2 regions of the Streptacidiphilus monticola genome follow, and region 2 is predicted to be linked to the other one. Evidence: predicted binding sites of a transcription regulator. Region 2 holds the regulator's gene; the other holds the start of a gene.
The links. The regulator HspR, encoded in region 2, represses chaperone genes until heat shock. The targets are predictions, from matches to a motif close to TTGAGNNNNNNNNNCTCAA.
Positions count from the first base shown of each region.

Region 1: lon (endopeptidase La) is a predicted target of HspR. The motif match lies at 5,416-5,434, and genes of this name have one in related genera.

Region 1 is NZ_JBHSQJ010000137.1:39,808-54,651, reverse strand. It holds gene ACFP3V_RS26980 (multifunctional oxoglutarate decarboxylase/oxoglutarate dehydrogenase thiamine pyrophosphate-binding subunit/dihydrolipoyllysine-residue succinyltransferase subunit) at 1-2,220, opposite strand, end outside; gene ACFP3V_RS26975 (sensor histidine kinase) at 2,427-3,566, opposite strand; gene ACFP3V_RS26970 (response regulator transcription factor) at 3,563-4,297, opposite strand; gene ACFP3V_RS26965 (spermidine synthase family protein) at 4,496-5,173, opposite strand; gene lon (endopeptidase La) at 5,457-7,907, shown strand; gene ACFP3V_RS26955 (FtsW/RodA/SpoVE family cell cycle protein) at 8,065-9,534, shown strand; gene ACFP3V_RS26950 (YncE family protein) at 9,566-10,777, opposite strand; gene ACFP3V_RS26945 (polysaccharide deacetylase family protein) at 10,777-11,535, opposite strand; gene ACFP3V_RS26940 (enoyl-CoA hydratase/isomerase family protein) at 11,598-12,335, shown strand; gene ACFP3V_RS26935 (ABC-2 transporter permease) at 12,472-13,521, shown strand; gene ACFP3V_RS26930 (hypothetical protein) at 13,684-13,899, opposite strand; gene ACFP3V_RS26925 (inorganic phosphate transporter) at 13,926-14,844, opposite strand, start outside.
Region 2 is NZ_JBHSQJ010000084.1:64,425-79,268, reverse strand. It holds gene ACFP3V_RS20955 ((Fe-S)-binding protein) at 1-1,454, opposite strand, end outside; gene dnaK (molecular chaperone DnaK) at 1,712-3,556, shown strand; gene grpE (nucleotide exchange factor GrpE) at 3,553-4,203, shown strand; gene dnaJ (molecular chaperone DnaJ) at 4,282-5,442, shown strand; gene ACFP3V_RS20935 (heat shock protein transcriptional repressor HspR) at 5,447-5,896, shown strand; gene ACFP3V_RS20930 (helix-turn-helix transcriptional regulator) at 6,350-7,351, shown strand; gene ACFP3V_RS20925 (hypothetical protein) at 7,528-8,061, shown strand; gene ACFP3V_RS20920 (Ig-like domain repeat protein) at 8,347-10,389, shown strand; gene pstC (phosphate ABC transporter permease subunit PstC) at 10,731-11,744, shown strand; gene pstA (phosphate ABC transporter permease PstA) at 11,748-13,073, shown strand; gene ACFP3V_RS20905 (phosphate ABC transporter substrate-binding protein PstS) at 13,073-14,788, shown strand; gene ACFP3V_RS20900 (hypothetical protein) at 14,785-14,844, shown strand, end outside.

The DNA.
Region 1 (14,844 bases), on a different contig from region 2:
GGTCGCGTAGGTGGTGGACCGGGCGGCCGCCGGCGGGGCGGTGAAGCCGACCTGGTTGTTGATCACCACGTGCACGGTGCCGCCGGTGCGGTAGCCGCGCAGCTGCGACATGTTGAGGGTCTCCGCGACCACGCCCTGGCCCGCGAAGGCCGCGTCGCCGTGGATCTGGATGGGCAGCACGTCGAAGGTCTCGCCGGCCTTGTCGAGCACGTCCTGCTTGGCGCGGACGATGCCCTCGACGACCGGGTCCACGGCCTCCAGGTGCGAGGGGTTGGCCGCCAGCGAGACCTTGAGGGTCTCGCCGTCCAGGCCGGTGAAGGTGCCCTTGGAGCCCAGGTGGTACTTGACGTCGCCGGAGCCGTGCATGGACTTCGGGTCGAGGTTGCCCTCGAACTCGCGGAAGATCTGCGCGTAGCTCTTGCCGACGATGTTCGCGAGCACGTTCAGGCGGCCGCGGTGGGCCATGCCGATGACGGCCTCGTCGAGCTTGGCCTCGGCGGCCGAGTCGAGGACGGCGTCCAGCAGCGGGATGACGGACTCGCCGCCCTCCAGCGAGAAGCGCTTCTGGCCGACGTACTTGGTCTGCAGGAAGGTCTCGAACGCCTCGGCGGCGTTGAGCCGGCGCAGGATGCGCAGCTGCTCGTCGCGGTCCATCCGCTCGGTGCCGCGCTCGACCCGGGCCTGGATCCAGCGGCGCTGCTTCGGGTCCTGGATGTGCATGTACTCGATGCCGACGGTGCGGCAGTAGGAGTCGCGCAGCACGCCGAGGATGTCGCGCAGCTTCATCATGGTGTGGCCGGCGAAGCCGCCGACCGCGAACTCGCGCTCCAGGTCCCACAGCGTCAGCTCGTGCGCCTGGACGTCGAGGTCGGGGTGCTTGCGCTGCTTGTACTCGAGCGGGTCGGTGTCGGCCATCAGGTGGCCGCGCACGCGGTAGGAGTGGATCAGCTCCATCACGCGGGCGGTCTTGTTGACCTCGTTGTCGTGGGTGCGCGCCACGTCGGTCGCCCAGCGGACCGGCTCGTAGGGGATGCGCAGCGACTCGAAGATGCCGTCGTAGAAGCCGTTCTGACCCAGCAGCAGCTGGTGGATCGTGCGCAGGAACTCGCCGGACTGGGCGCCCTGGATGATCCGGTGGTCGTAGGTGGACGTCAGCGTCATCACCTTGGAGATGCCCATGCCGGCCAGGGCCTCCTCGGAGGTGCCCTGGAACTCGGCCGGGTACTCCATCGCGCCGACGCCGAGGATGGTGCCCTGACCCGGCATCAGCCGCGGCACGGAGTGGACGGTGCCGATACCGCCCGGGTTGGTGAGCGACGCGGTGACGCCGGAGAAGTCGTCCACCGTCAGCTTGTTGGTGCGGGCACGGCGGACGATGTCCTCGTAGGCCTGCCAGAAGCCGAAGAAGTCGAGAGTTTCGGCCTTCTTGATCGCGGCCACGACCAGCTGCCGGTCGCCGTTCGGCTTGGTCAGGTCGATCGCGAGGCCCAGGTTGATGTGGTCCGGCTTGACCAGGAAGGGCTTGCCGTCCTTCTCGGTGAAGCTGTGGTTCATCGCCGGCTGGGCCTTGAGCGCCTGCACCATGGCGTAGCCGATGATGTGGGTGAAGGACACCTTGCCGCCGCGGGCGCGCTTGAGGTGGTTGTTGATGACGATGCGGTTGTCGATCAGCAGCTTGGCCGGAACGGCGCGGACGCTGGTCGCGGTCGGCATCTCGAGCGAGGCGTCCATGTTCGTCACGATGCGGGCCGAGGGGCCCTTCAGAGCGACGAGTTCGGGTCCGGCGGGGGCCTCGGCAGGCGCGGTCACGGGCGTGCTGTCCTTCACGGAGACGGCCTCGGCCTGGTCGGCCGGGGTGGCTTGAGGGCGCGTGGTGGGCGCGGGCGGAGCGGCCGGCTTGGGGGTGAGCGGCGGCTCGACGGCGGGCGCCGCAGGGGCGGCCGCGGGGGCTGTCGCAGGGGCCGGTGCGGTGGCGGCGGGAGTCGCCGTGGCTACGGCGGCGGGTGCGGCGGCAGGCGGCGCGGTCTCGGTCGCCGCGACTCCGGCGGACGCACCCGACTTGTAGTCGGCGAAGAAGTCCCACCAGGCGCGATCCACGGAGTTCGGATCCTGGAGGTACTGCTGGTAGATCTCGTCGACGAGCCACTCGTTCGGACCGAACCCGGCGCCGGGTCCTTCCGTGGACGTCGAGCTGTTCGGGTTATGGGACTGTGGCGACACGGCGGCAACCGCCCTCTTCCGCTTCCTTGTGAATGGTGGACAGCGGAAAGCAAGGCTACGCCTGTCCAGGTCGTCCGCGCAGGTCCCGTCGGCCCGGCGTCGCCTAGATCACAGTTCCCCGCCCGACATTGGCCGGATCTCGACGTTAGAAACCGCGAATGATGGGGGATAACGAGAGGCCGTTCGGGACAGGATTTCCGGACAAACTAGGGCAGCAGCGAGGAAGCTTCGCGCTGCTGCGGGAAATGTCCCGATTCTGTACTGATCTGGCGGCCGACCATGCTCCGTCCGGGCAGCTCGACCCGGATCAGGGCGCCGGCGGCCGAGTCGGCGACGCCGATCGTCCCGCCGTGCAGCTCGACCGCCCAGCGGGCGATGGCCAGGCCGAGCCCGGTGCCGCCGTCCGATCCCGGGCCCTTGGCGGTGGGCGCGCTGCTGCCCCGGCCGAAGCGCTCGAAGACCTTGGCCCGGTCCTCCGGGCGGATGCCCGGCCCCTGGTCGGCGACCTCCAGCAGCAGCCCTCCGGGGCCCTCGCCCGCACGGGCGCGCACGGTCACCGTGCCGTCCTGCGGGCTGTGCCGGCAGGCGTTGTCGACCAGGTTCGCCACCACCTGGTGCAGCCGCTCGGGATCGGCGACGGCCTCGAGCGCTGACGGGACGTCAAGTCCGAGCCGCACGTCGGTGCGGCGGTTGCTGGCGCCGCCCGAGGTGGAGCCGTCCACGGTCAGGCCGCGCAGCACGCCCTCCAGGAACGGCAGCACCTGGAACCGGCGCAGCTCCAACGCGTCCGCGCCGTCGGCGAGTTTCGAGAGGTCCAGCAGGTGGGCGACCAGGCGGCCGAGCCGTTCGGTCTGCTCCAGCGCCGCCGACATGGTCTCCGGCTCCGGCTTCACCACGCCGTCGACGACGTTCTCCAGCACGCCCTGCAGGGCCGCGATGGGTGTGCGCAGTTCGTGCGAGACGTTGGCGATCAGCTCGCGGCGGCGGCGGTCGGCCTCCGCGAGGTCGTCGGCCATGGTGTTGAAGGCGACGGCCAGCTCCCCGACCTCGTCCGCGGAGCGCGTGGTGACCCGGCGGCTGTAGTCGCCCGCGGCCATCGCCCGGGCGGCCTCGGTCATCTCGCGCAGGCCGGCGGTGAGGCCGTGCGCGAGCAGTTGGGTGATCAGCAGCGAGGCGATCACCGAGAACACCAGGACCACCCGGATCTGGGTGGAGGAGTTCAGCGCCAGCAGCACCATCAGCGTCGAGATGATGACGGAGGCGATCACCAGCACGGTGAGCTTGGTCTTCACCGAGCGCAGCAGGCGCAGGCCCGAGCGCAGCCGGCTCGGTTGACGGGCCGTCATGGCGTGGGGGACTCCAGCGCGTAGCCGACGCCGTGGACGGTGCGGATCCAGTTCGCGCCGATCTTCCGGCGGAGCGCCTTGACGTGGGAGTCCACGGTGCGGGTGCCGGAGGCGTCGGTCCAATCCCAGACCTCGGCGAGCAGCTGCTCCCGGGTCAGCACCGCACGCGGCTGCTGGGCCAGGCAGGCCAGCAGGTCGAACTCGGTGGGGGTGAGGTGGACGTCCCCGCCGGAGACGCGGACCCGGCGCTGCACGTGGTCGATCTCCAACTCGCCCAGGCGCAGCGTGCCGCCGGCCGGGGTGCGGGCGGCCAGCTGCGCGCGCTCGACGCGGCGCAGCAGCACGTTGACCCGGGCGGCCAGCTCGCGCATGGAGAAGGGCTTGGTCATGTAGTCGTCCGCGCCGACGCCGAGGCCGACCAGCAGGTCCGTCTCGTCGTCACGGGCCGTCAGCATCAGCACCGGGACCGGGCGCTGGGCCTGGATCCGGCGGCAGACCTCCAGGCCGTCGAAGCCCGGCAGCATGATGTCGAGCACGACCAGGTCGGGCTGCCAGGTCTGGAAGCAGTCCACGGCGGTGGGGCCGTCGTGGGACACGGCGACCCGGAAGCCCTCCGCGCCGAGCCGGGCCGCGATGGACTCGGCGATCGTGGGTTCGTCCTCCACGACGAGGACTCTGCGCTGGCTTCCCACGCCATTCGCGCTCTGCTGCTGCACATCCGTCACGGTCACGCCACCGCCCCCAGGGCCTACGCGTCTACTGACTTCTCGGGTCTTCAGCTCTGAGCTCTTCAGCTCGGCCGTGCCCCCGCCCAAGCAAGCTGTCGCTCACCACGCAGCGTACGGACTGCGGTGGCCTCCTGGCAGGCAGTCCTGGGACAAACCAGCCTTCGGGGGGTCGGCATGGGCAGAGACCATACCCTCCGTAGCTCAGAGTCGCGAAGCCAGGTACACGACATCAGGTGCGCCGCGCTCGACCTTCACCGGAACTTCAACGACCCCGATCCGGGCGAATCGGGATCTAAGCCGCGCCTCGAAGGCGGGGGAGTGCGCAGCGCTCCAGACGGCGAGCACGCCCCCGGGGTTCAGTACGCGCTCCATACGGTCCAGACCCGCTTCGGAGTAGAGCCCGTCGTTCCCCTGTGTGACCGTCCAGTCGGGCCCGTTGTCGATGTCCAGGGCGAGCGCGTCGTAACGCTCCGTGGTCGAAGCAAGGTGGTCGAGCAGGTCGTCGTGGACGATCGTGGTGCGGGGATCGCGGTGCGCCCCCTCGGCGAAGCGGGCGAGTGGGGCGTCGCCCTCGGTGTGCCAGGCGATGACGGCCGCCTCCCGCTCGACGACGGAGATCCGCCCGGGGCGCGGGTCGGCGGCGGCCTGGGCGAGGGAGAAGCCGACGCCGAGCCCGCCGATCAGGAGGTGGGCGCCGTGCGCGCCGTCGCCGAGGGCGTCGAGCGCGGCGGTGACGAGGACGCGCTCCGACTGCCCGTCGGAGGTGTCCATCAGGAAGCAGCCGTTGGCGATGATCTCGAAGTCCGCGCCCCGGGCCCGCAGCGCGACCTCCCCGTACGGCCCCTCGCGCCGCTCCAGCAGTACCGGTGTCTCGTTCACGCCTCGCAATTGTGGCAGGAAGCCTGGGGGCGCAGCCCCCGGGGGCGCGAGGAACTGCGCGAGCAACAGACCGGGAGGTCCGTCCCCGCTGAACGGATCGGCGTACCCGAGTGGGTGGGTGGGCAGCGCGGTTCCTCCCCACCCTTCGGGCGGGAGGTGCCCCCAGCGCCCCTGGCGGGGGCCCGAAAGCGCGTCCGCTCAGGGCGAACGGGGGTTGGGGAACACCGGCGGACGCCAGAAGCTTTAGTGCCTATGACTCAACTCTTGTGACTAGGGAGAGATCATGGCTCTGGCTTCAGGCGCACTGACCCTGCCGGTACTGCCGCTCGACGACGACGCGGTGCTCCCTGGCATGGTCGTGCCGCTCGACCTGCAGGACGCGGAGGTCCGCGCCGCGGTCGAGGCCGCGCAGGCGGCGGTGCGCGAGAGTGGGGCCCGTGCTCCGGGCATCCGGACCGTCGCGAACGCGCGCAAGGCGCGCGTCCTGCTGGTCCCGCGCATCGACGGCTCCTACGGCGCCATCGGCGTCCTGGCCACCGTCGAGCAGGTGGGCCGGCTCGCGGACGGCGACCCCGCCGCCCTCGTCCGGGGCGTCCGCCGGGTCCGCATCGGCGCGGGCACGACCGGCCCCGGGGCGGCCCTGTGGGTCGAGGCGGAACCGGTCGAGGAGACCGAGCTGCCCAGCCCGCTCCCCGGGCAGGTCGCCGAGCTGGTCCGCGAGTTCAAGGCGCTGACCACCACGTGGCTGCAGAAGCGGAACGCCTGGCAGGTCGTCGACCGCGTCCAGCAGATCGAGGACGTCTCCGAACTCGCCGACAACATCGGCTACGCCCCCTTCCTGACGGCGGCTCAGAAGGTCGAGGTGCTGGAGGAGCTGGACCCGGTCACCCGCCTCAAGCACGCCCTCGAACTGCTCCGCGGGCACCTCGCCGAGCAGGACGTGCAGGAGACCATCCGCAAGGACGTCCAGGAGGGCATGGAGAAGCAGCAGAAGGAGTTCCTGCTGCGCCGTCAGCTGGAGGCCGTGAAGAAGGAGTTGGCGGAGCTCAACGGCGACCCGGCCGACGAGGAGGAGGACTACCGCGCCCGAGTCGAGGCCGCGGACCTGCCCGAGAAGGTGCGCGAGGCCGCCCTCAAGGAGGTCGACAAGCTGGAGCGCTCCTCCGACGCCTCGCCCGAGGGCAGCTGGATCCGCACCTGGCTGGACACCGTCCTCGAACTGCCGTGGAACGAGCGCACCGAGGACGCCTACGACATCGCCGGCGCCCGTGCCGTGCTGGACGCGGACCACTTCGGGCTGGACGACGTCAAGGAGCGCATCGTCGAGTACCTGGCCGTCCGCAAGCGCCGCGCCGAGCGGGGCCTGGGGCTGGTCGGCGGCCGCCGCGGCGGCGCGGTGCTGGCGCTGGTCGGTCCGCCCGGTGTGGGCAAGACCTCGCTGGGCGAGTCCGTGGCCCGCGCGATGGGCCGGACGTTCGTCCGCGTGGCGCTCGGCGGCGTGCGGGACGAGGCGGAGATCCGGGGCCACCGGCGCACATATGTCGGCGCGCTGCCCGGCCGCATCGTCCGGGCGATCAAGGAGGCGGGCAGCATGAACCCCGTCGTCCTGCTCGACGAGATCGACAAGGTCGGCTCCGACTACCGGGGCGACCCGGCGGCCGCGCTGCTGGAGGTCCTGGACCCGGCGCAGAACCACACCTTCCGGGACCACTACCTGGAGGTCGAGCTCGACCTGTCCGACGTCGTCTTCCTGGCCACGGCCAACGTGCTGGAGGCGATCCCGGAGCCGCTGCTCGACCGGATGGACCTGGTCCGGCTGGACGGGTACACCGAGGACGAGAAGGTCGTCATCGCCCGTGACCACCTGCTGCCCCGTCAGCTGGAGCGGGCGGGCATCGCGCCCGACGAGGTCGTCCTCGCCGAGGACGCGCTGCGCAAGCTGGCGGCCGAGTACACCCGCGAGGCGGGCGTCCGGACGCTGGAGCGCTTCGTCGCGCGCATCCTGCGCAAAATCGCGGCGCAGCAGGAGCTCGGGCAGACCGAGCTGCCCCGGACGGTGACGGCCGAGGACCTGCGCGGCCTGATCGGTCGGCCCCGGTTCACCCCGGAGCACGCGCAGGAGCCGGAGGAGCGGCGCACGGCCGTCCCCGGAGTGGCCACCGGCCTGGCGGTCACGGGAGCGGGCGGCGACGTGCTGTTCGTCGAGGCCTCGCTGGCCGACCCGGAGACGGGCGGCGCGGGCCTGCAGCTGACCGGCCAGCTGGGCGACGTGATGAAGGAGTCGGCGCAGATCGCGCTGTCCTTCCTGCGGTCGCACGGCGCGGAACTGGAGTTGCCGGTCACCGACCTGCGGGAGCGCGGGGTCCACCTGCACGTGCCCGCGGGCGCGGTGCCGAAGGACGGCCCCAGCGCGGGCGTCACGATGACGACGGCGCTGGCGTCCCTGCTGAGCGGGCGGAAGGTCCGCCCGGACGTGGCGATGACCGGTGAGGTCTCGCTGACCGGCCGGGTGCTGCCGATCGGCGGTGTGAAGCAGAAGCTGCTGGCCGCGGACCGGGCGGGGATCACGACGGTCCTCATCCCGTCCCGCAACGAGCCGGACCTGGACGACGTCCCCGCCGAGGTCCTGGAGCGGCTGACGGTCCACCCGGTGGCGGACGTCCGCCAGGTGCTGGAGCTGGCCCTGGAGCCTGCCGTGTCCCTGACGAAGGATCAGCCCGTGCGCGCGGCGTAAGTTGCCCGTTGCTCAGGGGCGCGGGGAACTGCGCGCGCAACCCCTACGTGGTAGAGGGCTGAGCGCGCGGTTCCCCGCGCCCCTGCCGTCCGCATGGTTGAGGTCTGCGAGAATGCGACGGTTCGAACGACGGCCAGAGATGGGTGGGGTGCGATACATGGGCGCACGCGGCACGCGGAGCGAGGTCGCGCCGCAGGCGAAGCGCAGGCGCAACACGGAGCTGGCGCTGGTCCTCTTCGCCGTGGCCATCTGCGGCTTCGCGGACGCCAGCGTCGAGCTCGCCCTGCACGACGGTGTTCTGCCCAGCGGGTTCCTGGTGCAGGTGCTCGGCCTCGGGGCACTCGCGCTGGTCGCGCACCTCGCGGTGCGCGTCTGGGCCACCTACGCCGACCCGTTGATCCTGCCGATCACCGTGCTGCTCACCGGGCTCGGGCTCACCCTGATCCACCGGCTCGACGACAGCTACCTCAAGCTCTACGGCCAGAAGGCCGCCGTCATGGCCTCCGGCCAGGTCATGTGGACGAGCATCGCGGTCCTCGTCTTCGTCGGGCTGATGTACGGGATCAAGCACCACCGGGTGCTGCAGCGCTACACCTACCTGCTGATGGCCGTCGGTCTGATCACCCTGATCGCGCCCGCCTTCTTCGGCGCCGACACCTACGGCGCGCGCCGCTGGATCCGGCTCGGGCCGCTGTCCTTCCAGCCGGGCGAGTTCACGAAGATCGTGATCGTGATCTTCTTCGCCAGCTACCTGATGGCCAACCGCGACGCCCTCGCGCTCGTCGGCCGGAAGGTCATGGGCATCAGCCTGCCCCGGGGGCGCAACCTCGGGCCGGTGCTGGTCATCTGGGCGGTGAGCCTGGTCGTCCTGGTCTTCGAGGCCGACCTCGGCACCTCGCTGATCTTCTTCGGCGCGTTCGTGATCATGCTGTACGTGGCCACCGAACGCACCGGATGGCTGCTCATCGGCGTCGCGATGGCTCTTGCCGGAGCCGCGGCGGCGGCGACCTTCGTCACCCGCGTCGGGTACCGCATCCAGAACTGGCTCGACCCGATGCACGCCTACGCCCTGGACGCGCACGGCAACCCGCCGACCGGCAGCTCACCGCAGCTGGCGCAGTCCCTCTTCTCCTTCGCCCACGGCGGCATGTTCGGCGTCGGCCTCGGCCAGGGGCAGTCCTGGCTGATCGGCTTCGCCAGCCGCAGCGACTGGATCCTGGCCACCGTCGGCGAGGAGCTGGGCAGCGCGGGCGTGATGGCCGTGCTGATGCTCTACCTGCTGCTGGCCGAGCGCAGCATGCGCTCGTCCATCAAGCTGCCCGACCCCTTCGGCAAGCTGCTGGCCTCCGGCCTCGCGGCCGGCCTGGTGCTCCAGGTCTTCGTCGTCGCGGGCGGCGTCATCGGCCTGATCCCGCAGACCGGCAAGGCCCTGCCGTTCCTCTCCCAGGGCGGTTCGTCCACCGTGGCCAACTGGCTGCTGGTGGCGCTGATGATCAAGCTCAGCGACAGTGCCGGGCGGGCGGAGCTGGAGCCCGCCCCGGACCCGGCGCAGACGCTGACCATCTCCCCCGAGGAGATCGCGGCGGCTCGCCTGGAGATGGAGGGCGGCGGTGCGGCCGCCTTCTGACTTCTGACGTGCCGTCATTCCGGCGCGGGCGTCAGCGGAAGACGCCCGTGTGCCCCAGGGAGTAGCGGCCCGGCTGCGGGTAGACGCACAGTCCGTGCGGGCCGTCGCCGACGGGGATGCGGGCGAGGAGTTTCCCGTCCGCCGTGGAGAGGGCGTACACCTCCGCGTTGTAGCGGCCGGACAGCCACAGCACCTTGCCGTCCGCCGAGACGCCGCCCATGTCCGGGCTGCCGCCGCCGGGGATGCGCCACTTGGCGACCAGCTTCCCGGTGGCGAAGTCGAGCACCGAGATGGAGCCCTCGCCGCGGTTGGAGATGTACAGGTACTTCGAGTCCCGGCTGACATACAGGCCGTGCGCGCCCGCTCCGGTCTTCAGGAGCTTGGGCACCGAGAAGGTGTCGCCGTCGAGCGTCCACACGCCGTTGGCCATCATGTCCGCGACGTACCAGGTCTTCCCGTCCGGGGAGAGCTTCACGTCCTGCGGCATGGAGCCGTTGAAGGGGATCTTCTGCTCGGCGACGACCTGCATCCTCTCCGTGTCCACCTTGAGCAGGTCCCCGGAGAACTCGCAGCTGACGATGAAGTACGTCCCGTCCGGTGAGAAGTCCGCGTGGTTCACCCCGGCGCACTGCGAGGGCACCGACTTGACCACCTTCATGGTGTGCGCGTCCCGGAAGACCAGCGCGTGGTCGTTCGAGGCCATCACGATCGCGTAGCGGCCGTTGGGCGTGAAGTACAGGTTGTACGGGTCGTGGACGGGCACCGGCTTCCCCGCCTTGCCGGTGGCGGGGTCGATCGGGGTGAGGCTGTTGCCCAGGTCGTTGTTGACCCACAGCGTCTTGAGGTCCCAGGACGGGACGACGTGCTGCGGCTCGTGGCCCACGCTGATCGTGCCGATCACCTTGTAGGTCGCCGGGTCGATCACCGTCACCGTGTCGGAGAGGGTGTTCGGCACGTACACCCGGGACGGGAACCCGCGGACGGCGGGGGAGAGTTGGCCGGGGCGGTCGGCGGCGTAGACGTCGGTCGGGGAGAGCGGGGCGGGCATGCCGGGCAGCCGGGCGTCCGTCGCCGGGTCCTGCTGCGTGGAGGCCGTGCCCGCCGGGCTGCTCGCGGGCGGGTTGACGGCGGCCTTCGCCGACGGCGGGTCCGCCGTGCAGGCGGCGGTCACCGGAAGCAGGGCGGCGAGGCCCAGGGCGGCCAGGAGAAGGCGGTTCTGTCGGCCCATCATCTGTCGGCGCATCAGCTCAGCAGCTCCGTGGTCGTGACGGCGCGCAGCCCGCGCTGCCGCAGGCCGTCGAGGACGGCGGGCAGCGCGGCGACGGTGCCCGCGTGCCCCAGGTGCAGACTGACCACCGAGCCTGCCCGCGCCCCGCCCAGCACGGTGCGGGTGACGGCCTCGGCGCCGGGGTCGGTCCAGTCGAGGGAGTCCAGGTCGTAGCTCAGGCAGTGCGTGTACCCCGCCCGGCGCGCCTCGGCGGCCACCGAGGGGGTGCAGTCCTGCGCCTGCGAGGGGCGGAACCAGCGGCCGATGCCGCCGGTGAGCTTCCGCAACTGGTCCGCGCAGGCGCGGATCTCCGCGTACTGGCGGTCGGGGGAGAGGGAGGACACGGCGACGTGGTGCTGGGTGTGGTTGCCCAGCTCGTGGCCGCCGTCCAGGATCCGCTTCGCCAGGGCCGGGTACTCCTGCAGCCAGGTCCCGACCGCCAGCACGGTGATTCGCGCGTCCGCCCGCTCGGCCTCCGCGAGCAGTGCGTCGGCCAGCCGGGGGTCGCCCTGGCCGTGGAAGGTGAGCGCCAGTTGCGGCCTGGTCCGCGGGCCGGAGCGGATCTCGAAGGGCAGGTCCGCCGCGACGGTGTCCCGGCTCGCCGTGGCGGGCGCGGAGGTTGACGGTGTGTCGGTAACCGGTGCGACGGCAGCACGGTGCGGCGACGCCGAGCACCCCGCGAGCAGGGCGCCGGCGCCGCCGAGCAGCAGGCGACGGCGGTCGAGGGGGCTCACCAGGCCGACTCTAGGCTTGGCCGCGAACTCCCGCGCGGGGAGAGGACCGGAGGGGTGTCGCAGTGCTCAGGACGAGTGTCGGCGCGGACGGCGTCGCGGAGCTGGTGATCGACCGGCCGGAGCGGCGCAACGCGCTGACCGGTGCGATGTGGGCCGAGCTGCCCAAGCTCCTCGCCGAGCTGGCGGGTCACGCGCGGGTGCTGGTGGTGCGCGGCCAGGGCGGGCACTTCTCCGCGGGCGCGGACATCGAGGAACTGCGCGAGGTCTACGCCGACCCGGACGCGGCGGCGGAGTACCACTCCGTCAACGTCCGTGCGGAGGAGGCGCTGGCCGCGTTCCCCCGGCCCACGCTGGCCGTCGTCCAGGGCGCGTGCGTGGGCGGCGGCTGCCAGCTGGCGGCGGCGTGCGACCTGCGGATCGCCGCGCCGGATGCCCGCTTCGGGGTGACGCCCGCGCGCATGGGCATCGTCTACCCGGCCTCCTCGACGCTGCGGCTGTCCCGGCTGCTCGGCCCGGCACGCGCCAAGTACCTGCTGTTCTCCGGTGAGCTGGTGACGGCAGCGCAGGCGTTGGCCTTCGGCCTGGTGGAGGAGGTGACGCCCGGGGCACCGGAGCGCGGCCGGGAGCTGGCCCGGACGCTGGCCCGCCGCTCGGGCCAGACCCAGGGCGCGGCCAAGGCCGTGATCGACGGCGGCGCGGACGCGGTCGGCCCTTGGCTCGCCCTCGCCCGCGAGGCCCCGCACGCCCGCGAGGGCCTGGCCGCCTTCCTGGAACGGCGCGAGCCGGAGTTCCCGCTCTGACCAGGGCCGGTGAGCGCGGCAGGCGTCACCCGGACGCGGGGGCGACCGGCGTGGCCCCGGTCGGCAGATCTGAGGGAATGTTATATTCCGTCCGTTTCATGCTATTTGTCGAACGACGTGCAGAAACGGATGGAAGATGGCCAGTGGGCTGACCGGAGCCAGGGGCCAGCGCGGGTTCAGGGCCGAGTTGCGGGATGCCGTCAGCGTGCGGGCCGGCCTGCTCGTCGTCGCGGTGCTGCTGCTGCAACTCGGGTTCATCGTCAGCTACGTGGGGGCACTGCACCACCCCACCCCGCACCGGGCCTCCATCGGCGTCGTCGGCCCCGCGGCGGTGCAGAGCCGGGCGGTCGCCGCGTTCAACGCCCTGCCGGGCCGTCCCCTGGACGCCAGGCCGGTCGCCAGTGAGACCGACGCGGTGCGGCAGATGAGGCAGCAAAAGCTGTACAGCGCGTTCGTGCCCGCGCTGACGGGCACTCAGGACCGGCTGCTGGTCGCCTCCGCGGCGAGCGCGTCGCTGGCCACGGCGATCGAGAAGATGGTGGCCGCAGTCGAGGCGCGGCAGGGCCGGACAGCGGCCGCGACGGATGTGGTGCCCGTCTCCTCCGGGGACCAGGGCGGGCTGACCTCGTTCTACCTCGCGGTCGGCTGGTGCGTGGGCGGCTACCTGGTGGCGTCGATCCTCGGCATCAGCGCGGGCGCCCGCCCCGCCAACCGCCAGCGGGCGGCGATCCGGCTGGGGACGCTGGCGCTCTACTCGATCGCGGCGGGCATCGGCGGCGCGATCGTCGTCGGCCCCATCCTCCACGCCCTGCCGGCGGGGGTGCTGGCCCTGTGGGGGGTCGGCGCCCTGCTGGTGTTCGCGGTGGGCGCGTTCACGATGGCGCTGCAGTGCTTCTTCGGGGTGGTCGGGATCGGGGTGGCCGTCCTGCTCTTCGTGATTCTCGGCAACCCCTCGGCAGGCGGGGTGTACGCGCCCCCGATGATGCCGCCGTTCTGGCGCGCGATCGGCCCCTGGCTCCCCAACGGCGCGGGGACTTCGCTGAACCGCTCCTACGCGTACTTCGAGGGCACCAAGGCCACGTTCCCGTGGCTGGTGCTCACCGTCTGGGCGGTGGTGGGAGTCGGGCTCACGCTGCTGGCCTCCTCGATGCGGAAGCCGCAACGGGAGGCGAACCCGGCCATGTGACGATCAGTTGCACCCCCCGGGGGCGCGAGGATCCCCCACCCTTCGGGCGGGAGGTGCCCCAGCGCGAGAACACACCACTCGGGGAGGTCCCGGCCTGCAGTCAGGGTCGGACCCCCCGAGCGGTGTGTTCTCGCGCAGTTCCTCGCGCCCCAGGAGGTGCGACTACTTGTGGGCGATCAGGTACAGGCCGTAGCCCACGGCCGCCGCGCACGCGGCGAAGCAGAGGTAGGCGGTGGCGGTCCAGGTCGCGTGCACCGCGGCCGCGCCGCCCTTCCGGCCGAGGGCGACGATGCCCAGCGAGAAGACGGCCACGACAGCCAGACTGATGGCGAGGCTCACGCCGAACGTGGAGGCCAGGGCGGCCCACTTGATGTCCATGAGGGTTCAGCTCTCCTGACGGTGGCTCAGGCCGCGACCGGGGCGGGCGGGGTGGTGGTGGGTGCCGGAGCGGCCGCCTCCACCGGGGCTGCGGTGGCGTCCAGGGTCTCCGCGGTGACCGGGGCCCGCCGGGAGACGACGTAGATCCAGGACGCGACGCCCGCGCCGATCAGTGCCAGCAGCACGACGCCCCAGGTGCCCTGGTCCGCCAGGAGCGCGCCCAGGCCGCCGACGACCGCCGCGGCGGGCAGGGTCAAGCCCCAGGCGTAGGCCATGCGGCGGGCCGTGGACCAGTGCACCTGGCCCGCCGGGGCGCCCTTGCCCGCGCCGACGATGCCGCCGGAGCAGACGTGGGTGGTGGACAGGCCGAAGCCCATCGTCGACGAGGTGAGGATGACGGTGGCCGCGGAGGTCTGCGCGGTGAAGCCCTGCGGCGCGGAGATGGTGGTGATCCCCTTGCCCATGGTCTGCACGATCCGCCAGCCGCCGATGTACGTGCCGGCCGCGATGGCCAGACCGGAGCTGAGGATGACCCAGAGCGGAGGGTTCGAGCCCGGGGCGACGGCGCCGGCGGTGACCAGGGTCAGCGTGATCACGCCCATGGTCTTCTGCGCGTCGTTGGTGCCGTGGGCGACCGAGACCAGCATGGCCGAGGCGATCTGGCCGATCTTGAAGCCCTTGGCGGAGGTCTTCTCGTCCGCGCGGCGGGTCAGCAGGAAGGCGAGCCGGGTGGCGCCCCAGGCGGCGATGCCGGCCACGATCGGGGAGGCGACCGCCGGAATGATGATCTTCGTCATCACCACGTCGAAGTGGACGCCCTTGGTGCCCACCGCCGCGATCGTCGCGCCGATCAGGCCGCCGTAGAGGGCGTGCGAGGAACTGGACGGGATGCCGCGCAGCCAGGTGACCAGGTTCCAGACGATCGCCCCGATGAGCGCGGCGAAG
Region 2 (14,844 bases):
GTCTTCTTGGCCCGGTCCTCCAGGGCGCCGGCGCAGCCGACCCAGTAGAGGTACTCGACCTCGGCGGGGTCGATGTCCTCGCCGATGACCGGGACCTCGATGCCGGTCTCCTTCTTGAGCTCCTTGACCCAGTCGAGGCGGGCCTTGGTGGCCATGCCCCAGGGGTTGCCCTTGTTCTCCAGGTTCTTGAGCATGGTCCCGGCCTCGGTCGGGAAGTTGCTCTCGATCATCACCTGGTAGCGGCGCATGTCGACGATGTGGTCGATGTGCTCGATGTCCACCGGGCACTGCTCGACGCAGGCGCCGCACGTGGTGCAGGACCACAGCACGTCGGGGTCGATGACGCCGTGCTCCTCGGCGGTGCCGACCAGCGGGCGCTCGGCCTCCGTGGCGGCCCCGGCCGGGACGCCCGACTTGTCCTCACCCGCGAGCAGGTACGGGGCCTTCTTGTAGGCGTGGTCCCGCAGGTTCATGATCAGCAGCTTGGGCGAGAGCGGCTTGCCGGTGTTCCAGGCCGGGCACTGCGACTGGCAGCGGCCGCACTCGGTGCAGGTGGAGAAGTCGAGGATGCCCTTCCAGGAGAACTCCTCGACCTGGGAGACGCCGAAGACGGCGTCGTCGGCCGGGTCCTCGAAGTCGATCGGCTGCCCGTTGCTGTGCATCGGCAGCAGTGCGCCCAGGGCGACCTCGCCGGTGGCGTTGCGCTTGAACCAGATGTTGGGGAAGGCCAGGAAGCGGTGCCAGGCGACGCCCATGTCCGTCTTGAGCGAGACGGTGATCATCCAGATGAAGGAGGTCGCGATCTTGACCATGGCGGTCAGGTAGATCATGTTCTGCAGCGTCGTCACGGACGCGCCCGAGAAGGCCTTCACCAGGGGGTAGGAGATCAGGTAGCTGGCCTCGTAATGGTCGAGGCCCGCCAGGGCGCCCTCCAGGCCGCGCAGCGACATGATCGCCAGGCCGATGATCAGGATGACGCTCTCGACGAAGTACGCCTGGCCCATGTTGGAGCCGGCGAAGCGGGACTTGCGGCCGGGACGGCCCGGCTTGCTCAGCTGGCGGATCACGATGAGGGTCAGGATGCCCAGCGTGGTCAGCGTGCCGACCAGCTCGACGAAGACGTTCCAGACCGTCCAGTGCCCGATGACCGGCAGCGCGAAGCTGGCGTCGAAGAGCTGCCCGAACGCGTTGACCAGGGTGAGCACCAGGGAGAAGAAGCCCACCGCGACGAACCAGTGGGCGAAGCCGATGATGCCCCACTGGTTCATCCGGGTGTGCCCGAGGAACTCGCGGACCACGGTCAGCGTCCGCTGCTGCCAGTTGTCGTTGCGCGCGCCGGCCGGCAGCTTCTGCCCCAGCCGCACGAAGCCGTAGATCTGCGCGATCGCGCGCGCGAACAGCGCCACGCCGACCACGGCGAGAACCAGCGACACGATGATCGCGGTCAGTTGCATGGGGGCTCCTCGAAGGCCAAGCGGAGCAACGCGTACTCAGGGGTAACTTATCTGTTTTCCCACTGAGGGTATCCAGTCGGGTACCGCTTACCCAGTCCGGGCGCGGGTGAGATAGGTCATCGGGGTGCTGCTTCCCCTGTTCGGCAGAAACTTGAGCCGTGCTCGCTCAAGTCTGTTGACGCCATGACGATCGTCAGGCACTCTTGAGTCTGTTCAGCTCAACTTCCCGGCTCCATTCCCTTGGGAGGGTTCCAACGATGGCTCGTGCGGTCGGAATCGACCTCGGTACGACGAACTCTGTCGTCAGCGTCCTCGAAGGCGGTGAGCCCACCGTCATCACCAACGCCGAGGGCGCCCGGACCACGCCGTCCGTCGTCGCCTTCGCCAAGAACGGCGAGGTCCTCGTCGGCGAGGTGGCCAAGCGTCAGGCTGTCACCAACGTCGACCGGACCATCCGCTCCGTCAAGCGCCACATGGGCACCGACTGGAAGGTCGGCATCGACGGCAAGGACTTCACGCCGCAGCAGATCTCCGCCTTCATCCTGCAGAAGCTCAAGCGGGACGCCGAGGCGTACCTGGGCGAGAAGGTCACCGACGCGGTGATCACCGTCCCGGCGTACTTCAACGACTCCGAGCGCCAGGCCACCAAGGAGGCCGGCGAGATCGCGGGCCTCAACGTCCTGCGCATCGTCAACGAGCCGACCGCGGCCGCCCTGGCCTACGGCCTGGACAAGGACGACCAGACCATCCTGGTCTTCGACCTCGGCGGCGGCACCTTCGACGTGTCGCTGCTGGAGATCGGCGACGGCGTGGTCGAGGTCAAGGCCACCAACGGCGACAACCACCTCGGTGGTGACGACTGGGACCAGCGCGTCGTCGACCACCTGGTCAAGCAGTTCCAGAACGGCCACGGCGTCGACCTGTCCAAGGACAAGATGGCGCTGCAGCGTCTGCGCGAGGCCGCGGAGAAGGCGAAGATCGAGCTCTCCTCGTCCACCGAGACCACGATCAACCTGCCCTACATCACCGCCTCCGCCGAGGGCCCGCTGCACCTGGACGAGAAGCTGACGCGCTCGCAGTTCCAGCAGCTGACCGCGGACCTGCTGGAGCGCTGCAAGACCCCGTTCCACAACGTCATCAAGGACGCCGGCATCCAGCTGTCCGAGATCGACCACGTGGTCCTGGTCGGCGGCTCGACCCGGATGCCGGCCGTGGCCGAGCTGGTGCGCGAGCTGACCGGCGGCAAGGAGCCCAACAAGGGCGTGAACCCGGACGAGGTCGTCGCCATCGGCGCGTCCCTCCAGGCCGGTGTGCTCAAGGGCGAGGTCAAGGACGTCCTGCTGCTGGACGTCACCCCGCTGTCCCTCGGTATCGAGACCAAGGGCGGCATCATGACCAAGCTGATCGAGCGCAACACCACGATCCCGACCAAGCGCTCCGAGATCTTCACCACGGCCGAGGACAACCAGCCGTCCGTGCAGATCCAGGTCTACCAGGGCGAGCGCGAGATCGCGGCCTACAACAAGAAGCTCGGCATGTTCGAGCTGACCGGCCTGCCCCCGGCGCCGCGCGGCGTTCCGCAGATCGAGGTCACCTTCGACATCGACGCCAACGGCATCATGCACGTCTCCGCCAAGGACCTCGGTACCGGCAAGGAGCAGCGCATGGCCGTCACCGGCGGCTCGGCCCTCCCCAAGGAGGACATCGAGCGGATGATGCGCGAGGCCGAGCAGTTCGCGGAGGAGGACCACCGCCGCCGCGAGGCCGCCGAGACCCGCAACACCGGCGAGCAGCTCGTCTACACGACCGAGAAGTTCCTCAAGGACAACGAGGACAAGGTTCCGGCCGAGATCAAGACCGAGGTCACCGCCGCGGTCGACGAGCTCAAGGAGAAGCTGAAGGGCGAGGACTCCGCGGCCATCCGCGAGGCCACCGAGAAGCTCTCCACGGTCTCCCAGAAGCTCGGCCAGGCGCTCTACGCCCAGGCCGGCGAGGGTGCCGCGGCCGCCGGGGCCGGTGCCCCGAACGCCGAGGCCGCCGACGACGACGTGGTGGACGCCGAGATCGTCGACGACGAGAAGCGCGAGGGCGGTGCCCAGTGACGACGGAGGAGACGCAGGGCGACGCCAAGGAGCCCCGCGCCGCTTCCGGCAAGGCCGGGGACGAGAAGTCCGACTCCAAGGCCGCCGGCAAGGCGGCCGCGGAGGCCCCCGCCGCCGAGGAGAAGGCGGATGCCAAGGGCGGCAAGGGCGCTGACGAGGCGTCAGAGCTGCGCAAGCAGCTCGCCGAGCGCACGGCCGACCTGCAGCGGCTCCAGGCGGAGTACCAGAACTACCGCAAGCGCGTCGAGCGCGACCGGGTGACGGTCCGGGAGATCGCGGTCGCCGCGATCCTGGAGAACCTGCTCCCGGTGCTCGACGACATCGGCCGCGCCCGCGACCACGACGAGCTGGTGGGCGGATTCAAGTCCGTCGGCGAGTCGCTGGAGACGGTCGTCGCCAAGCTGGGTCTGCAGCAGTTCGGCAAGCAGGGCGAGCCCTTCGACCCGCAGCTGCACGAGGCGCTGATGCACAGCTACTCGTCCGACGTGGACGAGACCACGTGCGTGCAGATCCTGCAGCCGGGCTACAAGATCGGCGAGCGGATCATCCGCCCGGCGCGCGTCGCCGTGGCGGAGCCGGAGCCGGGCGGTTCGAGTGCCGGGGCCGCGGAGGAGTCCGACAAGGACGACGTTGACGCCGAGGACTGATCGGGCGGGGGCCGGTCGCGAGCTGCTCGAGGCAGCCGCGGCCGGCCCCCGGCACGGGGAAGCGGAACGGAGGGTTGGATGAGCGGCAAGGACTTCGTCGAGAAGGACTACTACAAGGTTCTCGGCGTGCCGAAGGACGCCTCCACCGCGGAGATCAAGAAGGCCTACCGCAAGCTGGCCCGGGAGTTCCACCCGGACGCCAACAAGGGCGACAAGGCGGCCGAGGAGCGCTTCAAGGAGATCTCCGAGGCCAATGACGTCCTGGCCGACCCCAAGCGGCGCAAGGAGTACGACGAGGCCCGCGCCCTCTTCGCCAACGGCGGTTTCCGCGGCGGTGCGGGCGGCAACTTCGGCGGCTTCGACCTGGGCGACCTCTTCGGCGGCGCCCAGACCGGTTCCGGCGGGGGCTTCGGCGGCGGCATCGGCGACGTCTTCGGCGGCCTGTTCAACCGCGGCGGCCGGACGACCACCCAGCCGCGGCGGGGTGCTGACGTCGAGTCAGAGGTCACCCTCAGCTTCGTCGAGGCGGTGGAGGGCGCGACCGTCCCGATCCGGATGACCTCGCAGGCGGCCTGCAAGGCCTGTGCCGGGACCGGCGCCAAGGCGGGGACGACGCCCCGGGTCTGCCCGACCTGCGTCGGCACCGGTCATGTCTCGCGCGGCCAGGGCACGTTCGCGCTGTCCGAGCCGTGCCGGGACTGCAAGGGCCGCGGCCTGATCGTGGACGACCCCTGCGAGGTCTGCCACGGCAGCGGGCGCGCCACCTCGGCGCGGACCATGCAGGTCCGCATCCCCGCGGGCGTCTCCGACGACCAGCGGATCCGGCTCAAGGGCAAGGGCGCGCAGGGCGAGCGCGGCGGCCAGCCGGGCGACCTCTACGTCACCGTGCATGTGCAGCCCCACCCCGTGTTCGGGCGGAAGGGCGACAATCTGACGGTGACGGTCCCGGTCTCCTTCCCGGAGGCGGCGCTGGGCGGCGAGATCCGCGTTCCGACGCTGAACGGCCAGCCGGTCACTCTGCGGATCCCGCCGGGCACGGCCAACGGCCGCACCATGCGGGCGCGCGGCAAGGGCGCCGTCCGCAAGGACGGTACGCGCGGCGACCTGCTGGTGACCGTGGAGGTCGCGGTTCCCTCGGAACTGCCCGGGGAAGCACAGGACTTGTTGGAGAAGTACCGCGAGGCGACCGCGGCGGACGACCCGCGGGCGGCCTTGTTCAAGGCGGCGGAGGAGGACTGAGGCGATGGACGGCGGCAACGGCGGCAACCAGGGCCGAGGGCCCCGGATGCCCTACGAGTTGACGGAGCACACACCCGTCTACGTCATCTCGGTCGCGGCGGAGCTGAGCGGTCTGCACCCGCAGACCCTGCGCCAGTACGACCGGTTGGGGCTCGTCTCCCCGGACCGCACGGCCGGCCGCGGCCGTCGGTACTCGGCACGGGACATCGAGCAGCTGCGCGAGGTGCAGCGCCTCTCCCAGGAGGAGGGGATCAACCTGGCGGGCATCAAGCGCATCATCGAACTCGAGAACCAGGTCGCCGCCCTCCAGGCCCGCGTCGCCGAACTCACCGCCGCGGCGGACGCGGCAGCCGCCGCCGTGCACGCCTCGTACCGGAGGGATCTGGTGCCCTATCAGCAGGTGCAGCAGAGCGCTGCGCTGGTGGTGTGGCGCCCGAAGAAGCGGGAAGGCTGACACGCGTTCAGAGCCCGCCCGAGTCCGTCCGGCGTGCTGCCGGGAGGCGCGGGCGGGCGGGCTCTGAACTCAGGGCTGCGGGGACCGCGAACAGGCTCAGGCGGTCCAGGTCGTGTCAGCCGGTGAAACCACGTGTGCCGGTGTGGCTGCCGAGGCCGCACCGGAGCCGACGCACACGAGGCCCGTCGCGACGAGTGCAGCAAGCGCCGCAATACGGATGAGACGGTGTACCTTGCGCATGTCACCGCTCCTTTCAGGTGCGAAACCGACGAGTCTTCTTGGGCAGACCTGTACCACAATGACCTGTTGGGGCGTCTGGACCCAGCGATTCGCAGTGGCAACAAGTGGTCAGCATCTGCTGGTCAGAGGGGATTTCGGGCAAAAATGGACATACCTTCGGACCCCGAACTGCAACTGCCGTCCGCCCTCTCGTCCGCCGCAGTAGCTGTGTACATGTCCATTCTCGGCAGTGGTAATGCTGAGGCCGCATATGTTGCCAAAGAAACGGCCTTGCCCGAAGCAGAAGTCGAGCGATGTATCCGGGATTTGGCGGCTCACCACCTGCTCACGCCGTCCTCGGCCCATGTCGGCGGCTACCTGGCGGTCAGCCCGGATCTCGCCGCTGCCCGTCTGGTGGAACCGCTTGAGGCGGCCATCCGCAGCTATCGGGATTCCGCCGACACGATCCGCGAGCGCCTTCTGCAACTCCTCCCCGCCTACCTCAGCAGGCAGGGCAGCGACTCGGTCGCGGTGAGTCGGGCACTGGAGGTGATCGCTGATCCGAAGGACGTCCAGCTTCTGATCAATCAGGCCGTCAATACCTGCACGAAGGAGTTGATGACGGTTCAGCCGGGCGGGCAGCGGGATCCGGAAGCTCTCAAGAAGGTGCTGCCCCAGGAGCTTGCCGCGATCAATCGCGGCGTTCGTATGCGTGTCCTCTATCAGCACACCACCCGCTCGTTGCTCGGGGTGCGGGCCTACGTGTCGGCGATCACGGAAGCCGGAGCCCAGGTGCGCACGGCCGACCAGCTGGCCGAGCGCATGCTGATCTTCGACCGGGAAGTCGTCTTCATTCCCAAGTGGCAGGTGCCGGGACAGGTTCCCGGGGCCGTCATGGTGCGCGAACCCGTCCTCGTCGCATTCCTGTGCGCCCTGTTCGACCAGTTCTGGAGTTCGGCAACGCCTTTCGTTCCGGAGGGGCCGGGCTACCAGGACGCTTCCGACGACCTGCAGCGCTCGATCGTCCAACTGCTGGCGCAAGGCCTGAAGGACGAGCTCGTCGCGCGTCGGCTCGGCATGTCCGTGCGCACCTGCCGGCGTCACATCGCCGCCATCATGCGCGAGTTGGGCGCTGACAGCCGCTTCGAGGCGGGAGTCAAGGCGGCGCAGCTCGGCTGGTTGGAGCGGTCGGCACCCACGGGCATGGAGGGCAAGATGTCGATGGGCGGCAACTAGATGTCACTGAGTGCCCGTGGACGCACATCCGTACGCCCCTGCACCATGGAGTCATCCCCCCGAGGGCCGCTGGCGCCAGCAGCCTGATCCTCCAAATCTCAAGACCGCGCGGATACAAGTACCCGGGAAGCTACGGGATTTGATGTCACGCGGTCAACTGCCCTGTGGAGTCGATCATGAGCGAGCTGCTTTCCGATCACGACCTTGTCGCCGCCGATGCCCGACGGAACCTGCGCGTGTTCCTCGCGGCTCCCTCGCTCCGACTCACCGGACCTGCCGACGGCGTGTTCAGCCTCGCCCTGCGTGGGCGGGTGACCGCCATGCGGGAGGCCCTTCTCGACGCCGGCGTCAGCGTGTTCAGCGCACACCATGACGACGTGTGGGTCACCCGGGGCATGGGCACCGGCACCCGCGTGCCGAGCGCGTTCCGCGCCATGCAGTCCGCGGACCTCGCTTTCGCGTACATCGGCTCCCCGCTCTCCGCCGGCGTGGGCATGGAGCTGGGCTGGGCCACCGCCCTGCGCAAGCCGGTCGTGCTGCTGGTCGACCAGGCCGTCTCGCACGCCCCGATCATCCAGACCCTCGAAGAGGTCTCCCCGGTCCTGCCGCTGGAGTTCGACACGCACTGGAGCGCCGAGGCCCTGCGGCACGCGGTCGTCACCGCGCTCGACTGGGCCGACCTCTCGGTCAGCTACCCCGAGTCGGCCTGAACCGGCCCGAAGCGACCTGAATCGCCGAGTCGGGCAACGGGTCGAGTCCGCCGAGTCGGCCGAACCGCGCCCGGTGGCCGCCCGTGTCCCTGACGCCCCGTCATGACACTGGGTCCAGTGGCCGACAGGCGTTCGAGATGTGTTCATTCGGTGTAGGCGCCGACCACATCGGCCCCACCTTCAATCGTCTCCCGGCACGCAGCGGGTGACTCGCACGTCGTCTCCATCAGCTCCACCGTCTCCCGCTCGTCTCGCTCACACCCATCAAGCGAGCAGGAGACTCGTATGCGCGCGAAGCGCTCCACCGCCCTTGCGGCCGCGGTCGTCACCGCCGCCCTCGCCGGGGGCAGCCTGGTCTCGGTCGGCACCGCCCATGCCGATCCCGCCTCCGGCGCGGCCTCCGGCCAGCTGGTCGGCGTCGGGTCCGACACCACCCAGGACGTGCTCAACGCCCTCGCCGCCGACGTGCAGCGCACCGGCGGTCCCGCCCTGGCCTCCTGGAACGCGACGGGGACGGCCACCATCACCACCCGGCCCGGCGGGGTCGCCTTCGCCCGCCCGAACGGGTCCGGTGACGGCCGCAAGGCGCTGACGGACTCGCTGACGGACTCCGCGTTCGGCAACGCCGCCGCGAGCCCGGTCAAGATCGGCGGGCAGGTCGACTTCGCCCGCTCCTCCGGCGGTCCCGGCGCCTCGGGCACCTCGCTCACCTTCATCCCCTTCGCCCGTGACGCGGTGGACTACGTCGCCAAGGGCTCCTGGCTGCAGCAGCTCTCCAAGGCGCAGCTGCAGGGGATCTACAACCACACCATCACCTCCCTCGACGGCCACCCGGTCACCCCGTACCTGCCGCAGGCCGGCTCGGGCACCCGGAAGTTCTTCCTCTCCGCGATCGGCCTGACCGAGTCGGACGTCACCTGGATCACCGACGCGAAGCAGATCGTCGAGGAGAACCACGGCAACGCCCTGATCACGAAGGACGCGAGCAACAACGACCAGGTCGCCGACGGCGTCATCGCGCCCTTCTCGGCCGCCTCCTGGATCGCCCAGCTCAACAACGTCTCGGCCGGCGTCGACCAGACCTCGCAGGCCGTCTCCCTGGGCCTGACGCTCGGTCAGATCGACCTGGACAGCACCGTCTCCGGCGCCTCCGGCACGGACTTCGAGTTCGCCGCCACCAAGGACGCCCAGGGCGTGTGGCAGACGGTCCCGGCCTTCTACAGCAACTCCACCTTCGGCCGCGACGTCTACAACGTCGTCGCCACCCGGGAGATCAACCCGGCGAGCGCCTTCTTCAAGCAGTCCCTGTACGACTACTTCGTCACCTCGGGCAGCCACGTCGCGCTGCTGGACTCCGCGGCGGCGCAGGCCGACATCGCCAAGTACGGCTTCCAGAACGTCTCCTACAACGGCGACCTGACCAGCAGCCACACCAAGCCCGGCGGTCTGGAGGACTCCTCCCTGCAGCTCGCCACCCCGGCCGCGGCCCACGTCAGCACCTCGGCGGGCAACGGAAGCCTCGGCGTCAGCTGGTCCGCCGGCTCCGCGACCGCGCCCAGCGACTACTGGGTCACCGTCACGGGTCCGGACGGCAAGCCGCTCAAGGACGCCTCCGGGAACGTGCTGAGCAACAAGGACATCCTGGCCGGAAAGAACGCCCTCACCTGGTCCGGGCTGGCGAGCGGCAGCTACACGGTGACCGTCCAGGCGGCGAACATCGTCGGCACGGCGGACGCGACCACGGTCAAGGTGGCGGTCACCGCCAAGGCGGCAACCGCGATCAGCTACTCCCGCCCGGCCAACGTCGCCTACGGCTACAACGAGCGCATCACGGCCAAGGTCGTCCCCGCGGGCCAGGCCGTGCCGACCGGTCAGGTGCAGCTGCTCGACGGTGCGCGGGTGGTGGGCTCCGGCACCCTGGTCAAGGGCGTGGCGGTCGTCAACTTCCTCAACCCGGCCTACCAGCCGGGCTGGCACTCCTTCACGCTGAAGTACCTGGGCGACGCCCAGAACCAGGCGTCCACCACCCGGGTCGGCTTCACCATCGTGAAGGCCACCCCGGCGGAGCGGATCTCCTTCCCCACCCGGGTCGGCCACACCAGGACCTCGCGGATCACGGTCGCCCTGTCCTCGCCGCACGCGAGCGTCAGCGGCTGGGTGTCGGTGTACGACGGCCGCAAGCGCGTCGGCTTCGCCAAGGTCGTGGGCGGCAAGGCGGTCGTGACCGTGGCCCGGCTGGGCAGGGGCACGCACAAGCTGCGCATCGCCTACTCGGGCAACAGCGTGCTGAACGCGACCAGCCGCTGGGTGACCGTCAAGTCCGTGTGATCGCTGCGCACTTGACGGACCACTGATCGAGGCCGCCCCCAGCCTGCGCGGGGGCGGCCTCCTCCGCGCGCGGCGATCTGTGCGGGGAACGGTCCGCACCCCGCAGGCTCGGCCGGGCGGGCGGTGGCGGAGGCTGCTACCGCCTGTCGGCGGGTCGTCGTCAAGGTCGCGGTGTGGCAGCTGGCCTGACGGCCCGTCGGCACGGCGACCCGCCGCCCTTCACAAAAGCTCGAAGAAGTTCACCGTCCGTTCAGGGTGGGCGGAGGCGAACCGCAATTCGCCTCCCCCACGCTCTGCGGTGATTGCGTTCGAACACTCGTCAGGGAAGGAACCAAGGGACGTTGACCATCCCTGAAGGCTCCGCCGTCCCGCTTCCCGTGGACGCCCCCCGCAAGCTGACCCACCTGGTCGGCGGGGGCGACCGCGTGTTCCGCGGCGTGCTGCGCAGCTCCGGAGTCGCCGTGCTCGGCATCATGGCGGCCGTCGGCCTGTTCCTGCTGCTGCGCGCCACGCAGGCGCTCAAGGTCACCGGCTTCCGGTTCCTGACCACCGAGCAGTGGCAGCCGGACGTCCACAACTTCGGCATCGCCGCCGTGCTCACCGGAACCCTGTTGATCGCGGCGGTGGCCGTCTGCGTCTCGGTGCCGCTGGCCCTCGGCACGGCCCTGTTCATCTCCGAGGTCGCGCCGCCGCGGCTGCGCCGCTGGCTGATCGCGCTGGTGGACCTGATGGCGGCGGTGCCCTCGGTGGTCTACGGCCTGTGGGGTCTCTTCTTCCTGCAAGGACAGGTCATCGGGCTATCGCGGTGGATCTCCACCTGGTTCGGCTTCATCCCCCTCTTCCATGTCGACGGGGCGGAGCCCGGGCAGCCGCTGGCGAGTCAGAGCGTCTACACGGCGAGTTCGTTCATCGCCGGCATCGTCGTGGCGATGATGGTGGCGCCGATCCAGTGCTCGGTGATGCGCGAGGTCTTCACCCGGGCTCCGATCGGCGAGCGCGAGGGCGCCTACGCGCTGGGCTCCACCCGCTGGGGCATGATCCGCTCGGTGGTACTGCCCTTCGGCACCGGCGGGATCATCGGCGGCACCATGCTGGGCCTGGGCCGGGCCCTCGGCGAGACCATCGCGGTCTACCTGATCATCTCGCCGGTCTTCCAGATCCAGCCCCACGTTCTGCAGACCGGCTCCAACTCGGTCTCCTCGCTGATCGCCCTGCACTACGGCGACTCCTCGGACTTCGGCATGTCCGCCCTGATGGCGGCCGGACTGGCGCTGTTCCTGCTGACCCTGGTGGTCAACTTCACCGCTTCCTCGATCGTCGCGCGGTCCCGCTCGGGCGCGCAGAGTGAGGGCTGAGCCATGACCGTTCTGCTGGACAAGGCGGTGGACGCGGAGGACGAGCGGCCGCGGACCACCGTGGTCCCGCGTCCGGAGGACCCGGCCGACGCGGAGGAACCCCAGGAGCGTCGCCGGCTCGGCGGCGCGCGCCGCGAGGACCGGCTCGCGCTGGCCGGTGCGGCCGCCGCCGGGCTGAGCACCGCCGCGCTGCTCTTCGGTGAACTCGCCCCGTTCACCGGCGCGATCGGCTTCGTCGTGGTCGCCTACGCGGTCTTCCTGGCCGTGTACGCGCTGCTGGTCTCCCTCGAGGAGACCGGCCCGGCGGTCCGGGACCGACTGGTCACCGTGGTGCTCGGCTCGGCGGCCGTGCTGCTCTTCGGCGCGCTGGTGCTCGTCATCGGCTTCACCGTGGTCAAGGGCTGGCACGCGCTGCCGCACCTCAACTTCTTCAGCCAGGACATGCAGAACGCGGGCCCGCTGGACCCGTTGACGGTCGGGGGCATCAAGCACGCGGTCGTCGGCACCCTGGTGCAGATCGCGATCGCCCTGGCGGTCACCATCCCGCTCGGCATCTGCTGCGCCGTCTACCTCGGCCAGGTGCGCGGCCGCTTCTCGCGTTTCGTGCGGACCATCGTCGAGGCGATGACCGCGCTGCCCTCCATCGTCGCGGGCCTGTTCGTCTACGCCACCTGGATCCTCATCCTGCACTTCGAGAAGTCCGGCCTGGCGGCGGGGCTGGCGATCAGCGTGATGATGCTCCCGATCGTCATCCGCGCCTCCGACGTGGTGCTGCGCCTGGTGCCGGGCAACCTCACCGAGGCCGCCGAGGCGCTCGGCGCGCCGCGCTGGCGCACGGTGTGGCACGTCATCCTGCCGACCTCCCGCTCGGGTCTGGCCACCGCCGTCATCCTGGGCACCGCGCGCGGCATCGGCGAGACCTCGCCGGTGCTGCTCACGGCCGGCGCCACCGCCGCGCTGAACGCCGATCCGACCAGCGGACCGATGATGTCGCTGCCGCTGGCGGTGTTCACCTTCGTCAAATCGCCGGAACCGGCGATGGTCTCCCGCGCCTTCGGCACCGCCGTCGTGCTGATGGCCCTGGTCCTGGTGCTGTTCGCCACCGCGCGCGCCCTCGGGGGCCGCGGTGCCGGCCAGTTGAGCGCCCGTCAGCTCCGCCGGGCCGCGCGCGCCTCCCGCCGGGACGCGGAGCGGTTCACCCGCGCCCACCGGGACTCCGACGTGGCCGCCGACCCGGCCACCCCTCGGGCCACCGGGGAACCCGCACCGACCGCCGCCGAGCCGGCGACCCGTACCGAGCCCGATCCGACCACCGCAGAGGCCAACTGATGTTCCGTCGCATCCTGGGCGTCCTGCTCCCGGCATTGCTGCTGGGAGGGTTCGCCGTCGCCCCCGCCTCCGCGTCGGGCGGATACACACCGGTCTCCGGAGCCGGCTCCACCTGGGCGTACAACGCGGTGGACCAGTGGCGCCGGGACGTCAAGCAGTACGGCATGCAGGTCAACTACTCCGGCACCGGCTCGTCCGACGGACGGCACCAGTTCCTCAACGGGACGCAGGACTTCGCCGTCTCGGACATCCCGTTCCAGACCAACCCGACCGACGGCTCCGCCCCGGAGAAGCCCACCGCCGGCACCTACGCCTACATGCCGATCGTGGCCGGCGGTACCGCCTTCATGTACCACCTGACCATCGGCGGACGGCAGGTCACCGACCTCCGCCTGTCCGGGACCGCGCTGACCAAGGTGTTCACCGGTGCGGCCGCCTACTGGGACGACCCGGCGATCAAGGCGGACAACCCCGGTCTGCAACTGCCGCACGAGAAGGTCGTACCGGTGGTCCGCTCCGACGGCTCCGGCTCCAGCGCACAGTTCACGCTGTGGATGGCCAAGCAGCAGACTGCGCTGTGGCAGGCGTACTGCGCCAAGGTCGGCCGGGCCAACGCCTGCGGGGAGACCTCCTACTACCCCACCTCCACCGGGATGATCGCCCAGTCCGGCGACCTGGGCGTCGCCGGCTACATCTCGCAGAGCTACGGCGAGGGCGCGATCGGCTACGTCAACTACTCCTACGCGCTCAACGCGCACTACCCGGTCGCCAAGATCCTCAATCGGGCCGGCTACTACACCGAGCCCACCCCGGACAACGTGGCGGTGTCGCTGCTCAAGGCGCAGATCAACAACGACCGGAGCTCGGCCGACTACCTCACCCAGCAGCTCGACGGCGTGTACAGCGACGGGGACCCGCGGACGTACATCCTGTCCAGCTACTCCTACATGATCCTGCCGCTGGCGGTTCAGGGGACCTTCACCACCGCGAAGGGCCGGACGCTGGGCGCCTTCTCCTACTACTTCCTGTGCCAGGGGCAGCAGGAGGCGCCGAACCTCGGGTACTCGCCGCTGCCGATCAACCTGGTCCAGGCGGGCTTCGAGCAGATCCGCAAGATCCCGGGCGTGGTGGCCCAGAACATCAACATCCAGGGCTGCAACAACCCGACCTTCTCCGCCAGCGGCGTCAACAAGCTGGCCACCGATGCCCCGCAGCCGGCCGCCTGCGACAAGCAGGGGTCCACCCAGTGCACCACTCCGACCGGAGGCGCTCCCGGCGCCCGGAGCGGTTCCGGCGGCAGCGGCACCGGCGGCGGCTCCGCCTCCTCCGGCGGCAGCGGCACCGGCGGCAGCGGCACCGCGGGAGGTGCGACCGCCGGCGCCGGCAGCGCGGGCGGGTCCGGCTCCACCGGGACCGGCGGCACCGCGGGGACCTCGGGCGGGGCCGGCGGTTCGGCCACCGGCGCCGCCGGCACGACCGTCGGCACCGGCAAGGTGGATCCCGACACCGGCCAGCAGGTCAGCGCCAACTCCGGTGCCAGCGGCGGCGGAACACCGGTCCTGGCCTCGCCCGTGGCGGTGGACGCCCCGGGCGGCTGGACCGGTACGCAGACGCTGATGCTGCTCGCGGCCGTCACCCTGCTCGCCCTGATCCTGGCCCCGGCGCTGACCGCCCGGCTGGTGGGCGCCAAGTCCGATGAGGAGAAGGACAAGTGACCGCCCGTCGCCCCGGCGCCCTGCGCCGGATCGCCACCCGGATGGCCGTCGGCGCG